4 regions of the Vibrio cortegadensis genome follow, and region 2 is predicted to be linked to each of the others. Evidence: predicted binding sites of a transcription regulator. Region 2 holds the regulator's gene; each other region holds the start of a gene.
What was found. Region 2 encodes CRP, which controls carbon source genes, mostly activating them, when cyclic AMP is high. Its sites were predicted from a motif close to TGTGANNNNNNTCACA; they were not measured.
Positions count from the first base shown of each region.

Region 1: the regulator CRP is predicted to act here: its motif matches at 1,703-1,718, upstream of OCV39_RS17680 (NupC/NupG family nucleoside CNT transporter).
Region 3: the regulator CRP is predicted to act here: its motif matches at 1,704-1,719, upstream of cdd (cytidine deaminase).
Region 4: the regulator CRP is predicted to act here: its motif matches at 1,750-1,765, upstream of recB (exodeoxyribonuclease V subunit beta).

Region 1 covers NZ_AP025473.1:752,971-756,385, reverse strand. Annotated here, with positions in the region: gene OCV39_RS17680 (NupC/NupG family nucleoside CNT transporter) at 245-1,453, opposite strand; gene OCV39_RS17675 (hypothetical protein) at 1,976-2,113, shown strand; gene OCV39_RS21135 (type II secretion system protein) at 2,121-2,675, opposite strand; gene OCV39_RS17665 (GNAT family N-acetyltransferase) at 2,966-3,406, shown strand.
Region 2 covers NZ_AP025472.1:288,382-291,796, forward strand. Annotated here, with positions in the region: gene astD (succinylglutamate-semialdehyde dehydrogenase) at 1-779, shown strand, start outside; gene OCV39_RS01270 (DUF1338 domain-containing protein) at 910-1,701, shown strand; gene crp (cAMP-activated global transcriptional regulator CRP) at 1,802-2,434, opposite strand; gene OCV39_RS01280 (phosphoribulokinase) at 2,681-3,415, opposite strand, start outside.
Region 3 covers NZ_AP025472.1:1,375,103-1,378,517, forward strand. Annotated here, with positions in the region: gene purT (formate-dependent phosphoribosylglycinamide formyltransferase) at 1-505, opposite strand, end outside; gene cdd (cytidine deaminase) at 712-1,599, opposite strand; gene OCV39_RS06565 (LrgB family protein) at 1,937-2,614, opposite strand; gene OCV39_RS06570 (CidA/LrgA family protein) at 2,614-2,979, opposite strand; gene sbcB (exodeoxyribonuclease I) at 3,019-3,415, opposite strand, start outside.
Region 4 covers NZ_AP025472.1:670,495-673,909, reverse strand. Annotated here, with positions in the region: gene recB (exodeoxyribonuclease V subunit beta) at 1-1,609, opposite strand, end outside; gene recC (exodeoxyribonuclease V subunit gamma) at 1,988-3,415, opposite strand, start outside.

The DNA.
Region 1 (3,415 bases), on a different replicon from region 2:
AACGACTGCCATCAGGGCAGAAAGATAACCACTAGCAAAAGAGTTAACTAAGCCAGTGCAGTTAGATGCGCTAAATAGTACGCGGAATTGGATAAGATAAATTGCGGTGAATCAGTTTTTTTTAAGAAAGAACTGTTTTCTAAAGATAATGAGATATACAACAGGATCGAATAAAAAACGCTCATGCGAACCAATGGTTACAGGGCATGAGCGAGTTATATAGTAGATTAGTTCAATATAAGAATTACAGTAAAATGAACATACCTGCTAGGCAAGCACTCATTAGGTTAGCTAATGTACCGGCAACTACCGCTTTTAAACCTAAGTTTGCCACTTCTGAACGGCGCTCAGGTGCAATCACGCCGATTGAACCAAGTTGAATCGCAATAGAACCGATGTTAGCAAAGCCACATAACGCGAATGTAATGATCACTTGGCTGTGTTCTGAAAGTAGTGCTTTGTTCTCAACAAAATCAATGAATGCCACAAACTCGTTCATTACCACTTTCTGACCAATATAAGAGCCCGCTGCTAATACTTCATGGCTTGGGATACCAATCAACCATGCTAATGGCGAGAAAATGTAGCCAAAAATTGCTTGTAGCGTGATGCCCGTGAAGCCAAATAACTCACCTAAGCTTTCTAGCCCAGTATTGACCATCGCGATAACACTCACAAAAGCAATCAGCATAGTGCCCACCGCTACCGCGACTTTCATGCCACTCATTGCACCGCTTGCTAATGCATCAATCACATTGCTTTGGTCCGCTTTATCCATCTCAATATCAGATTGGTTACAAGGAGTATCACGCTCAGGAACAATGATTTTCGCCATCATTAAGCTACCTGGAGCCGCCATAAAGCTTGCGGCAATGAGGTACTTAAGCTCAACGCCTAGCCCTGCATAACCCCCTAAAACACTACCCGCAACGGAAGCCATACCACCAGCCATCACGGCAAATAGCTCTGAACGCGTCATTTTTGATAGAAATGGACGGATAAGCAGTGGAGATTCACCTTGAGATAGAAAGATATTACCAGTAGCGACTAATGACTCAGCTTTACTCGTACCAAGAAATTTCTGAATCGCGCCACCAATCACTTCAATCACTTTTTGCATGATTCCAAGGTAGTAGAGCGCAGAAATAAGAGCACTAAAAAAGATGATGATTGGTAGAACACGAATCGCAAAAATGAACCCGCTGTTCGCCAGATCCCCAAATAGGAATGCAATACCAACATCAGCAAATCCAAGCAGGCTAGATACACCACTACTTAAACTGGTAAGCGCCGCTTGTCCCCAAGGAAAATAAAGAACAAGTGCAGCAAAACTTACTTGAAGTAATAACGCACGCGAAACCGTTTTCCAGTTAATCGCCTGGCGGCTTTCAGATAGTAGATACGCGCAAGCCATTAGTCCGACGATGCCGACTAAGCTAAATAAAATGTTCATTATATTGTCCTATTAAAGAGTGGAAATAAAAGCGGCACCAAAAGAATTGGCAAAAAAGGTATAGGACTGTGATTCGCCCGAGCAATTTGCAGCGAATGAATGAAGGAACAAGTTGTTCATATTGTAGATCACCTTATACAAGCATTAAAAATAGCTGGTCCGGTCCTTGAGGTCGTTCACTGTTCCATGTGACGGCTTGTATTGGCTAAGCATCGGCTTAAAACCGGGAGAGGATTATAACGAACAAAACGAGATATTCATCACATTTTCACACGCAAACGTTCAACCGTTTATTTTGCGTACAAAGCGACGAAAGATTGATTCAAAGGCAAAGAGATTCAGCAAGCTATCAAAACCAAGAAAGCAACAACTCACCCATAAAACCAACAAGAGGTTTATTTTTAATCAGCGCCTCATCCCTAAAAAATGACAAGCTCATCCCTTAAAAATTTTTAATAGGAGGATGATCACACTTTAGATATACGCCACTATCTAAGCATGCATAAACACTAGGATCTAAAAATGGTTATCAACAAATACTATGTTTTTATTGCTCAAGAACTAAATGAGTCAGAGAAACAGGAACAACAATCCCTAACGGAGCAAGAATTGCACCGCCAAGAATTATTGAAAAATGCACAACAGCAAGGTGGGCTATAAGCTTATTCTAGTCGCAGTCAACGATCTCAATTGTTGGAGCAGGGTCTTCAGCATCCAAAACGATAGATCGCCTATAACTTATATAACAGCGACTATTATCTGTATTACTACTCGCTGTTATTTTTACTTCATTTTCCGCCCCCACAACTCCAACACCATAGAGGAGCCAGTCTTCCTCTCCAGGAATTGCACTTAAGCCAGTCACTAAATTAGACAAGGTTGCAAAATTAGCTTTGGGATACCCATAATCAAATTCACAAAAGGTCGTTAAATCTCCTGGGTCTGAACCGCAGTCAGGCAGCATTGCAATAATATCAGCCTTATACTTACCCCCTTCTTTGTACCCGTTGACACTGGCTTCATTTTCCAAACCAGCAATGGCGAACTTTCCATATGTAATTCCAAGAGCACCTTCAAGCGAACCTTTCATACCTTCCAAAGCGGCTTGCTTGGCATCACTCTGTAGATTCAAAAATTTTGGAGCGGCAGTCACCGCTAAAATACCCAAAATAACGATAACCACAACTAGCTCAATTAAAGTAAAACCTTTGTTTTTCAATATATTCACCTATATTCATTCACGTAATCGTGACTATTTATAGTGCTCAAACGACTTATAACGCTTAAACTATTCTGCACATTCAACACAATAGCTGTCATTGTACTTTATTTTACTGTTCAAAATCCACACTCATTCTGCATCATTGTTCTCCAACATTCGGCAATATCGCTCACCTAGCGCAGTCAGATCGTTAAAGTCAGATACACGTACAGCAAACTTTTAATCGCAATTACCCTCACGTTTAGTAAAGTAGGGTTTAATTTCACTGTAGGCTAGAAATTTAGGTGCTCATGGATTTCACGGTAAGAACCGCGACACAAGATGATTATGAATTTACATTTTCTCTCAAAAAATTGGCTGAGGTAGATGCTATTACTGCGATTTTTGGCTGGGATGAAGAGTTACAACGCGAATTACACCTTATCGAGTGGCACCAAGGGCTTCCGGAACTTATTTACGTTGACGGGGAACCGGTTGGCAGCTACATGTTGGTCGAAAACAATGAGATTTGGCATTTTTCACGTTTTTTCCTACTACCCAATTTTCATGGGAAAGGGATAGGAAGCAAAATTTTACAACAAGTGAGCGACACTCTCGATTCGTATCAACAACCTTGCAAACTCTGTTACTTACAGGGAAGCCGAGTACAGACACTCTACCCTCGCTTTGGCTTTGTTAAATGCAGTGAAGATGATCAGTTTGTCTATATGATCCGTTATCCAACGAAATAACCCTACGAA
Region 2 (3,415 bases):
TCCTTCATCGCCAATTTGCAGGGCAACCAAGTAAAATGCTGGCGTTAGAGATGGGTGGTAACAACCCAATGGTCATCTCTGATAAATACGGCGATTTAGACGCGACGGTATACACCATTATCCAGTCGGCCTTCATCAGTGCAGGTCAGCGTTGTACCTGTGCACGTCGTTTGTATATCCCGTTTGGTAGCAAAGGGGATGCACTTCTTGAGAAGTTAATCAGTGCGACTCAAAAGATTCGAGTTGATCAACCGTTTGCTGAGCCAGCTCCGTTTATGGGCCCACAAATTTCAGAAGCGGCAGCGAAGTTTATTTTGGATGCTCAAGCGAACCTGCAATCGTTAGGTGGTGAAAGCCTAGTACTTGCGAAAGGCTTAGAGGCGGCGTTTGTGACTCCGGGTATTATCGATGTCACACAAATCGTCGAACTGCCGGATGAAGAGTATTTTGGCCCGTTACTACAGGTTATTCGTTACGAAAGCCTTGATGCGGCGGTTGAAATGGCAAACGATACTCGATTTGGCTTGTCTGCTGGACTGGTGTCAACTGACGATGGTGAATGGGATTACTTTGTGGATCACATTCGCGCGGGCATCGTGAACCGTAACCGCCAATTGACCGGAGCGAGTGGTGATGCGCCATTTGGTGGCCCTGGCGCTTCTGGTAATTTACGACCAAGTGCTTACTACGCTGCTGACTATTGTGCTTATCCAATGGCATCAATGGAAGGTGAAGAGACATTACTCCCTGCTACCTTTAGCCCTGGTCTAGAGCTTTAGGGCTACGGTAGGCGGAAACCTCAATTCAGTACTAAATGGTTATCGAATGCAGAGTGATACAGCATGAGATAACCTTTTTTCTACAGCAAACTCGGTCTACAGACCCTAATAAATACAACAAGGAGGCGTCATGACGCCAGATGTTTTATTTGAATCCCTATGGAAAGATTATATTCAACGCCTTTGCCCTTCTGCGGATAAGGTTCATCAATTGCTTCGCGAAGATGCTGAGCTGATTAATGATCACATCGCACTTCGAACGTTTAATGTTGCTCCTCTTGGGATTGAAACCTTAGCGAAGCCTTTTTTAGCATTAGGGTATAAAGAGTGTGGTGATTATCTATTTGAAAGCAAAAAGTTGGTTGCCAAGCATTATGAACATGATGATCCAAACCAGCCCAAAGTCTTTATTAGTGAGCTGAAAGTGGAAGAGTGCTCTGAAGCGTTACAAGCCATCGTCGCTAAACTGGTGGAACAAGTGGATGCTCAACAATTGAAGACTCAGGACTTTTTATACAGCGGCCGTCAATGGGAACTGAGCTTTGAAGATTACCAAACTCTAGCAAAAGAGAGTGAATACGCCTCTTGGTTAGCTGCTCATGGTTATGGTGCTAATCACTTTACAGTCAGTGTGAATCAATTAAATGACTTTAGTGAAGTTCAAGAGGTGAATGATCATCTCAGTAGCGTTGGGTTTGTTATCAATGGTTCTGGGGGGGAGGTTAAAGGCTCACCAGAAGTGCTATTGGAGCAATCATCGACCATGGCCGATCGCGTATTGGTCCAATTTACTGAGAGTGAACAAGTTGTCCCTGGCGGGTTTTACGAGTTTGCGAAACGTTACCCAATGAATGATGGTCAGTTGTACACGGGTTTTGTTGCTGCGTCAGCCGATAAGATCTTTGAGAGTACAAACGGCTAGATCATTAATACGAGCGCATGGCGTAACAATTAGCTAATAAAAAACCACCAATAGCGATATTGGTGGTTTTTAAATTTTATAGTGTTTTCAGTAACGCGAACTAGCGAGTACCGTAAACTACAATTGTCTTACCGTGAGCTGAAATCAAGTTCTGCTCTTCTAGCATCTTCAAGATACGACCAACCGTTTCACGAGAACAGCCAACGATTTGACCGATTTCTTGGCGAGTGATCTTAATTTGCATGCCATCAGGGTGAGTCATTGCATCAGGTTGTTTCGCTAGGTTTAGTAGCGTTTGTGCAATTCGGCCCGTTACATCTAGGAATGCTAAGTCACCTACTTTTTGGCTAGTAACTTGTAGACGGTTTGCCATTTGCGCTGAAAGACGCATTAGGATGTCTGGGTTTACTTGGATAAGTTGGCGGAATTTCTTGAAAGAAATCTCAGCAACTTCACAAGGAGATTTTGCTCGAACCCATGCTGTACGCTCTTGGTCTTCTTCAAAAAGACCTAGCTCACCAATGAAGTCACCTTGGTTAAGGTAAGACAAGATCATCTCTTTGCCTTCTTCATCTTTAATTAGTACCGCAACTGAACCTTTCACAATGTAATACAAAGTTTCGGCTTTTTCACCTGCGTGAATCAGCGTACTTTTTGATGGGTACTTATGAATATGACAGTGTGAAAGAAACCACTCTAATGTTGGGTCGGTTTGAGGTTTACCTAGAACCATAATATCTCACTTCCTCTGCAGGGTACGCTTGCTGCTTTCCATAATTAGCAAAGCCTAGTAGTAGGCAGTTCCGTTAGGATAAGAGCACTCTTGTTAGTGCTACAAGCTATCTTGTGTTTCGGTTAGGAATAGTATCCTTTTTCCTAATCCATTTCTTGATTTTAATCGTGTCATTGCCACGATCTTCTACGCAAAACTGTGCACATGATCACGGTATGAAAAGTAACCGAGATTTAAGCGTGATGACTAACCAATTTTTCCTGTTTCAATCAGCTGTTGCAGGATTGGTCTCACGATGAGTTCCATGGCAAAACTCATTTTCCCTCCCGGCACAACCAGGGTGTTATGGCGTGACATGAAGGAGCCATCAATCATGGCTAATAGGTACGGAAAATCAACATTTTTAATCCCACGTAGACGAATGACAACAAAGCTTTCATCTAAACTTGGGATGCCTTTTGCATTCAATGGGTTTGATGTATCAACGGTTGGCACTCGCTGAAAGTTGATATGAGTGCGAGAGAATTGAGGGGTAATATAATTCAAATAGTCATCCATTGAACGAACGATCGAATCCATTACCGCTTCTCTGGAGTGGCCACGATCTCGTGTATCGCGAACAAATTTCTGAATCCACTCTAGGTTGACTATTGGCACCATGCCAATCAATAAATCGACATGCTGTGAAACGTTGATGTCGCCATCTACGACCCCACCGTGCAATCCTTCATAGAACAACACATCAGAGTCAGATGAAATGTCCTGCCATGGGGTAAAAGTGCCGGGCATTTGGTTGTAGGGTACCGCTTCATCGAATGTATGAAGGTAACGCCTTACTTGGCCAACACCCTCATTGCCATACTCTCTGAAAAACTCAGCCAAAGCAGGAAAGTCATTCGCTTGAGGGCCGAAATAACTGATGTGTTTACCCTGTTCTCGGGCTTTGCGTATTTCCACATCCATCTCAGGGCGTGTAAAACG
Region 3 (3,415 bases), 1.1 Mb from region 2:
CGGTTTTTATAACACTTTGCCCCTTACCTGACGAACTCATGACAGGCTTGACGACACAAGGTAGCCCTACAAACTCAACGGCGGAAACAAAATCTTCATAAGAATCAGCAAAACGATAAGGAGAAGTTGGTAGCGATAACTCTTCGGCAGCTAAGCGGCGGATCCCTTCACGGTTCATCGTCAGCAGAGTCGCTTTCGCACTAGGCACCACATTCAATCCATTCGCTTCTAATTCGACCAGCTTATCAGTAGCAATTGCTTCAATCTCAGGAACAACATAATCTGGTTTTTCAAGCTCGATGACTTTCTCCAGAGCTTTACCATCTAACATATCTAGAACATGGCTACGGTGCGCGACATGCATTGCAGGAGCGTTAGGGTAGCGATCACACGCAATGACCTCTAAACCCAACCGCTGACATTCAATGGCGACTTCTTTACCAAGCTCGCCAGAACCTAGTAATAGAACACGAGTTGCGCTTTTGCGCGTAGCTGTACCAAACATGTTAACCCTTAAATTTATGCTTTTCAGAAAATGACTGCGGCGATAATACTGCATTCAAATCAAGAAGCAAACGTTTGCGCAACTGTTCGGTGAAATTTTAAACGTAAAAAAGACGCTAATGAATAGCGTCTTTCTCAAAATGTAATCATTACGATGCTGAGTTATGTATCGTTACTTCAACATCGCTTGATTATGCGCGTCTCGAATTACAGCGCAGCATAACTAACAGGGATATCAGGGTTAATCGCTTCAAGTGTAGACTGAGTGTCTGCAAGGTGGCTGATTGCCCCTTCTGACATTTCAACTAGAGCAGCAGATTCAATATCCTGAATATCATTACCAGCCATCAGTAGTTGTACAATCGCAACTTGAAGTGGTGGTAGGCTAGGGTTGAATGCTGCATTTTCAGCGTAAGCGCCTAGGTAAGTATTTCCGTTGCTCACTTTAATCGCGACACCACTAAGGTTTTTAGTGTAAGGCGCATGGCTACGGTTTAAAGCACCCAGAGCACTGACAATAAGTGGATCACTGTCAGAGGTGGTTGCTTGGTGATCAGTTTTTGTCATCAAGCCAGAAGTAATACCAAGATCAGCAGGGCCGAATGAATCTGGAAGGTACTGTTGAAGTGACATCTCTTCGCGTTCTGGAAGTTGGATCATCAACTCTTTTGCTGTTGTCAATTCATTCATAAACTGGCGACAGTGGCCACATGGGCTAAAGTTGATGGTAATGTCGCTCAGTCCCTCTTCACCTTTCATCCAAGCGTGGCTGATAGCCGACTGTTCTGCGTGAACAGTTTGACCAAGTTGTGCGCCAGCCACTTCCATGTTTGCACCGAAATACAAACGGCCAGAAAGACCTCGAACTACCGCTCCAACATAAAATTTGGAGATTGGTGCGTAAGAGTAAGCCGCAGCAAATGGCAGTAGTGCAATGCGCAGTTCGTTATCTTTCATTTGAGTAATAGAAAGAAGCTCATCAAACTGCTCTTTTGATATTGTCGCATCAAAATTGTCAGCAAGAAGAATAGGAGATAAGAACTCTGTAATGTTAGTTGGTGCGGCTTCTAATGCCTGAATAATGCGACTCTTCATGGTGAATCCTTGTATAAGCGTTGAAGTTAATTCTATGACATCAGTAAAATGATGCTGAGGCGCAGGTCACATTATCAAATGTAACGAGGTGTTCTGTTGCAATATTAGAGTGAGGTCACACATGATAACGATTACAAGGGGAAAATTGTTATTCACGTCATGTATTGTTGCCCCTGACTGCGACACAAAGTGGGCGAAATGAAAGAGGATAAGTGGTAAATGGTCAATCGCTGATGATTAATTGACCACATTTAAGGCGAGATTAGAGAATCAACGCCTTTATGATTGAAAGCCTAGTCTTAATCTGAAAGCTTGGTCTTAATTTGAAAACTTAGCCTTAATTTGAAAGCCAAACGGCCAAATCAAAGAAAGAGGGTGCAAGAATAGAAGTAATCACACCGCACAAAACTAAGGCCAAAGAGCTAAACGCAGCATCTTTGGGATCGGTTTCTGCACATGTCGCAGTGCCTAATGCATGAGAAACGGTTCCCATGGTTAAACCTTTTGCAATCGGATGTGTGATATTCAGTAAGCTATAAATAGGGTAGGCAGCAATCGCTCCAAACAAGCCAACAATGAGCACCAAAATCGCGGCTATTGCAGGTTCTCCTCCTAAGTGACTTGAGACTTCCATCGCAATTGGGGTGGTGACCGACTTGCCTAACAAACTTGCTATTAGCGTGATGTCTGCGGAAAAATAAACAGCAATCAGCGTGGCACTCAGCATAGACAGCACGCTGCCAACGCCACAAGCAAGCATGATGATGCGCCAATTCGCACGTATCTGTGGAAGTTGTTCATACAAAGGATAAGCGAGGGCAACAACAGCAGGCTGAAGCAAAAAGCTGATCCATTCATTATCGGCATAGTACGTTTCAAATGGGACTTTCAAGAAAGTCAGCAGCGGTATAATGATCGCAATGCTGATCAGCAATGGATTCATAATAGGGTTGCTTGATTTTATACTAAGCCATCGAGCGAATAGGAAAACGGCAATCGTAACGAGTAACCACATTACTTGTTCCCCTTCTTCAAAAATCGGTCTAAACCCCAACCTAAGCTCACTAAAACAATAAGAGTACCGCCAACTGCACTGGCCATAATCGGCAGAGCGTTATTCAGCAGCATATCGAAATGTTCCATGAGCCCGACACTGATGGGCACAAACAGCAGTATCATAAAACGGATGAGTAGGCTTGCAGAAGGTTGAACCCAATGTACCGGAACTAAGCCAGAGGCCATTAACCCGAAAAGAATAAGCATGCCAATGACACTGCCAGGAATTGAGAGCGACAGTAAATGCTGGATCCCAAGCCCAGCGGAAAGGGATCCTAATATCAATGCAAAAGAGACAATGTAGCCAAGAAGCGTTTTCGCCATAGTGAGATATGTTCCATAGAAGATAAGCGTATTTTGTACTTAAGAGACGAGTTTCTCCACGTACTGGTATACCGATTTTAAAAGAGCGATCTTCTTTTCGTCACTTTCATGTTCGTGAACTAAGTTTTCCAGATTAAGCATATAACTTTCAATACGACTTTCGAAGTACTCGCGACTATGGTTTGCCCAGCGTTGTTGTTCTGATTCACTGAGTGTCCAAGGGTAGTTACGCGCACGGTAGCGGAATAACAGCGGCTCAATTCGCGGATCTCGGAATGTAATATCAAGAGTTCCAAGATGTTGTGGATCAGCTTGACGAATAATATCCATCGAAGCTTTGTCCGCTGGAGAGAAAAAGCCTTCGTATAATTTAGTATCTACATCATCAGACGATTCAAATTGACGCTCAATGCTGTGCAGACCAATCAGCTTTTCA
Region 4 (3,415 bases), 380 kb from region 2:
GAATCGTTTGGATCTGGCTTGCCGTCGCTTCACTCATCGCTTGGTGGTATTCACCTTTTGGCAAGGGCTTGTCTTCAGCTTCTTGGATCCAGTAACTCATCGCCTGCTGCTTTTCGCCGTTTAAATACCACGCTCTTTGATCGGCACCGGGACTTGCATTCACAGGTAAGAACGGAATATCTTGATCGTACATAAACGGGCTGCCAGAGGCTTGAAATACCTGATTAACAGCACTGACCATATCTGCACTGGATCGCCAGTTTGTACCCAGCGTGTAATGCTGCTTTACCTGATTTCTCGCTTTGATATAGGTAAAGATATCAGCACCACGGAAACCGTATATCGCTTGCTTAGGATCGCCGATCATAAACAGACCACATTCAGGGGTATCTAGGTAGATGCGGCTAAAAATACTGTATTGCAGAGGGTCGGTATCTTGGAATTCATCGATCATCGCAACGGGATATAAGCTGCGGATACGCTCCACCAGCAACTGTTGCTCGTCGCTATCAATCGCGGCTGACAACTGAGTCAATAAATCATCAAATGAGAGCAGTTGCTGCTTCTGCTTAGCCGCTGCCAACATATCTCGACAGTGCAAAATCGCATGAGCTAATAGAGGCGCTTTCAAATCAGCAGGGTTCGCCAAAAAGTGTTCAATAGCAGCAAATACCGCATGTTCAGGGGCATTACCTTTAGGGGTTTTCTCGATTAACGTATTTTGGGCAAATTTCTCAAGCTTATCTGGAATGGAATAGTCATTCGTTTCACTGTTCGCCCATACCGAAATGGCTTCTAACCAAGTTGGGAGTGATTTTTTTGTATAGCTACGTTTATTAATATCTGAGCCAGAAATTAGAGCAAGAAAATCCCCTTCTGACTCTCGCCACAAGGCTTTAAGTTGATCAATTTCTTCTAGATTTTGTTGATGTAAATCCGCAAGGTCTCCCGACATCGCGCTAACCGACAACTCTAATGGTACGCCCGTTAAGTAGTTACTCACATCACCAAGCAGTGCCGATGGTGAGCCCCAAATATTGCGCACTTCGCTGGCAAGATTCAGAGATAATGGATAGAACTGACGACGCCAATAATCGGCAACGACTTGTGCTTTCAGTTGGCTTTCATCAGTCACAAATTCATTGTTAAATCGACTGCCCGATTCAAATGCGTTTTGAGTCAGCATTCGTTGGCAAAAGCCGTGAATAGTAAACACGGCCGCTTCATCCATCTGCCTTTCAGCTTGGAGCAGTATCTTTGCCGCTTTAGGGTGATCGCTTATCGCAGCCAATAACGGTTTGATTACCGGATCATCACTTTGACTGCGTGAAAAGGCAATACGAGCATCGTGAATTCTCGCTCTGATACGATCACGAAGTTCAGCGGTCGCCGCCTCTGTAAAGGTCACCACGAGAATTTGATCAACCGTCAGTCGCTCAGAGTGACATGTCTCTTCCCCATCGACTAATTCACCATGTCCAAGCAGCAAACGAAGGTATAACCCTGCAATTGTAAAGGTTTTTCCTGTACCCGCAGAAGCTTCAATCAATCTTGCACCGTGTAAGGGAAAAGTCATTGTATCTAGGTTATTGGCGACTACTGTTGTCATTTCAACTGCCTTTTCGATCTGTTTTTAACAATATATTTGATACTGAAAATCAAATTCATCAACACCCAACATGAATTCACTGTGAGTCATCCCTTAGAAGTTCATATTGTTTTAAATTTCTACTACTGAATAAATAGCCGTGGGATCTCACTCACGGTATCTACGCAATAGCATAGTTAGTATCCGCACCTAATTTGTCGCATTACCCGTTAGAAGAGTCTTGATTCGTCATCACTCTGCTAATGAAAGCAACTCGAATAACAAACAATGGTCCCTCTGACCATGTGGCCGCACAGAAGACGCCCTACACTATAATGATTGACTGGCGGCCACTCTATTTTACGATGTCCATCCGTAAATTAAGCATGCGTCCTGACTTTACTCAATATCGCTGGCGTTTTTCGCCCAAAGCCTTGGCCCTTGCATCACTAAACTTGAGTACAAACGAGCTTGCAACGCGAGTTCGTCATCCCATTTTGGCCAAATTCTCGCAATGTAGCTATCTCGCCCTTCACCAGTAAAGGCGTAGCCATCATTAAACGTATCGGCCATCTTTTTCAGTGATTTTTCTTCATCATCCACCCAGTTTCCTCGGCTGAACCCAGCTTCAACGCCAGCCAAAGCCGTTTTAGGGAAATAAGGCAAAGGTTCGGTCATACCTTGATAAAACAGGCGCACCAACTCATTTAAAATATCGAGAGCCTCACTACGATCTTTCATCGGAGGATACATCATATGCACTACGCCTTCTTTGCGATCATAGCCAATGAGGTGCGTTGTTTTCGAGTGCCCCATTGCCGCGCAACTCAGGTGATCAATCCACGCGGAGAGATAATCTTGAGGACGAATTTTTCCACTTCGATATCGCACTAATCCTGATTGGTAATGCTTGGTCAACCAACCCGTTAGATGAACCGCATTCTCTTCACCGGTCTCTTTATTCGCAAGAGCATTGAGGGTGAGATCAATTTCAATATCATCAATAGGTTTACCGCAAATAAAGGCTAACTCTTCGACTAACTGTTCGGCCTGAACACGATTGGTTTCAAACTCAATATCCCCAAACGCACCAACAGGAAGCTTCCCTTGTGCTCTTTGTTGTTCAATAAAACCGTTCAGTGCAGCTTTCGGATCTTGATGAGTGTGCAGTTTCGCCGTCAATAACACATCCAACAACTGGTCACGAAGTTTAAAGCTGTCTAATCCATTTAAAACAAAGGGTTCATCATCTTCCATTACGGGTAAAGGCGCTTCAAACACCACTTTTAATCGGCGGTTGAAAAAATACTGAACAGGTAAACGCCAGAATTTTTGCAACTCAACCAAATCCAACTCAAGGGGATAAACCACATCCAATAAGTAGTCCCCGAGCTTGCGCTTGAAGTCATCACTTGATTGACCAAGGCGATTAACCGCAGGTAACCACTCTTTGGCGTAACTGCTCTGTTGCGAACGAATAGAAGATGAATGCTCAACCGCTGAGGATGCTTGCACGTCTGCCGACATGAAGGCATTCGGGCTAAATGGCACCATCGCGTGATGCTCAACCAATGCATTAAGCAGCTGCTGACCTGATTCATCACTGGCTAAACTTTCGCTACCTTGTAAACAATAATTCTGCTGACAATACTCAAGCAATTCAGACACCAGCACCGAAGGCACGCGCTCTGTATTATCTTGAATCGAACGGCCAACATAGCTGACATATAAACCTTGCTGCGCTGACAACATGGCTTCAAGGAAAAGGTAACGGTCATCATCTCGGCGTGAACGATCCCCTGCTCTCGCTTTGGCTGGCCCATTCAT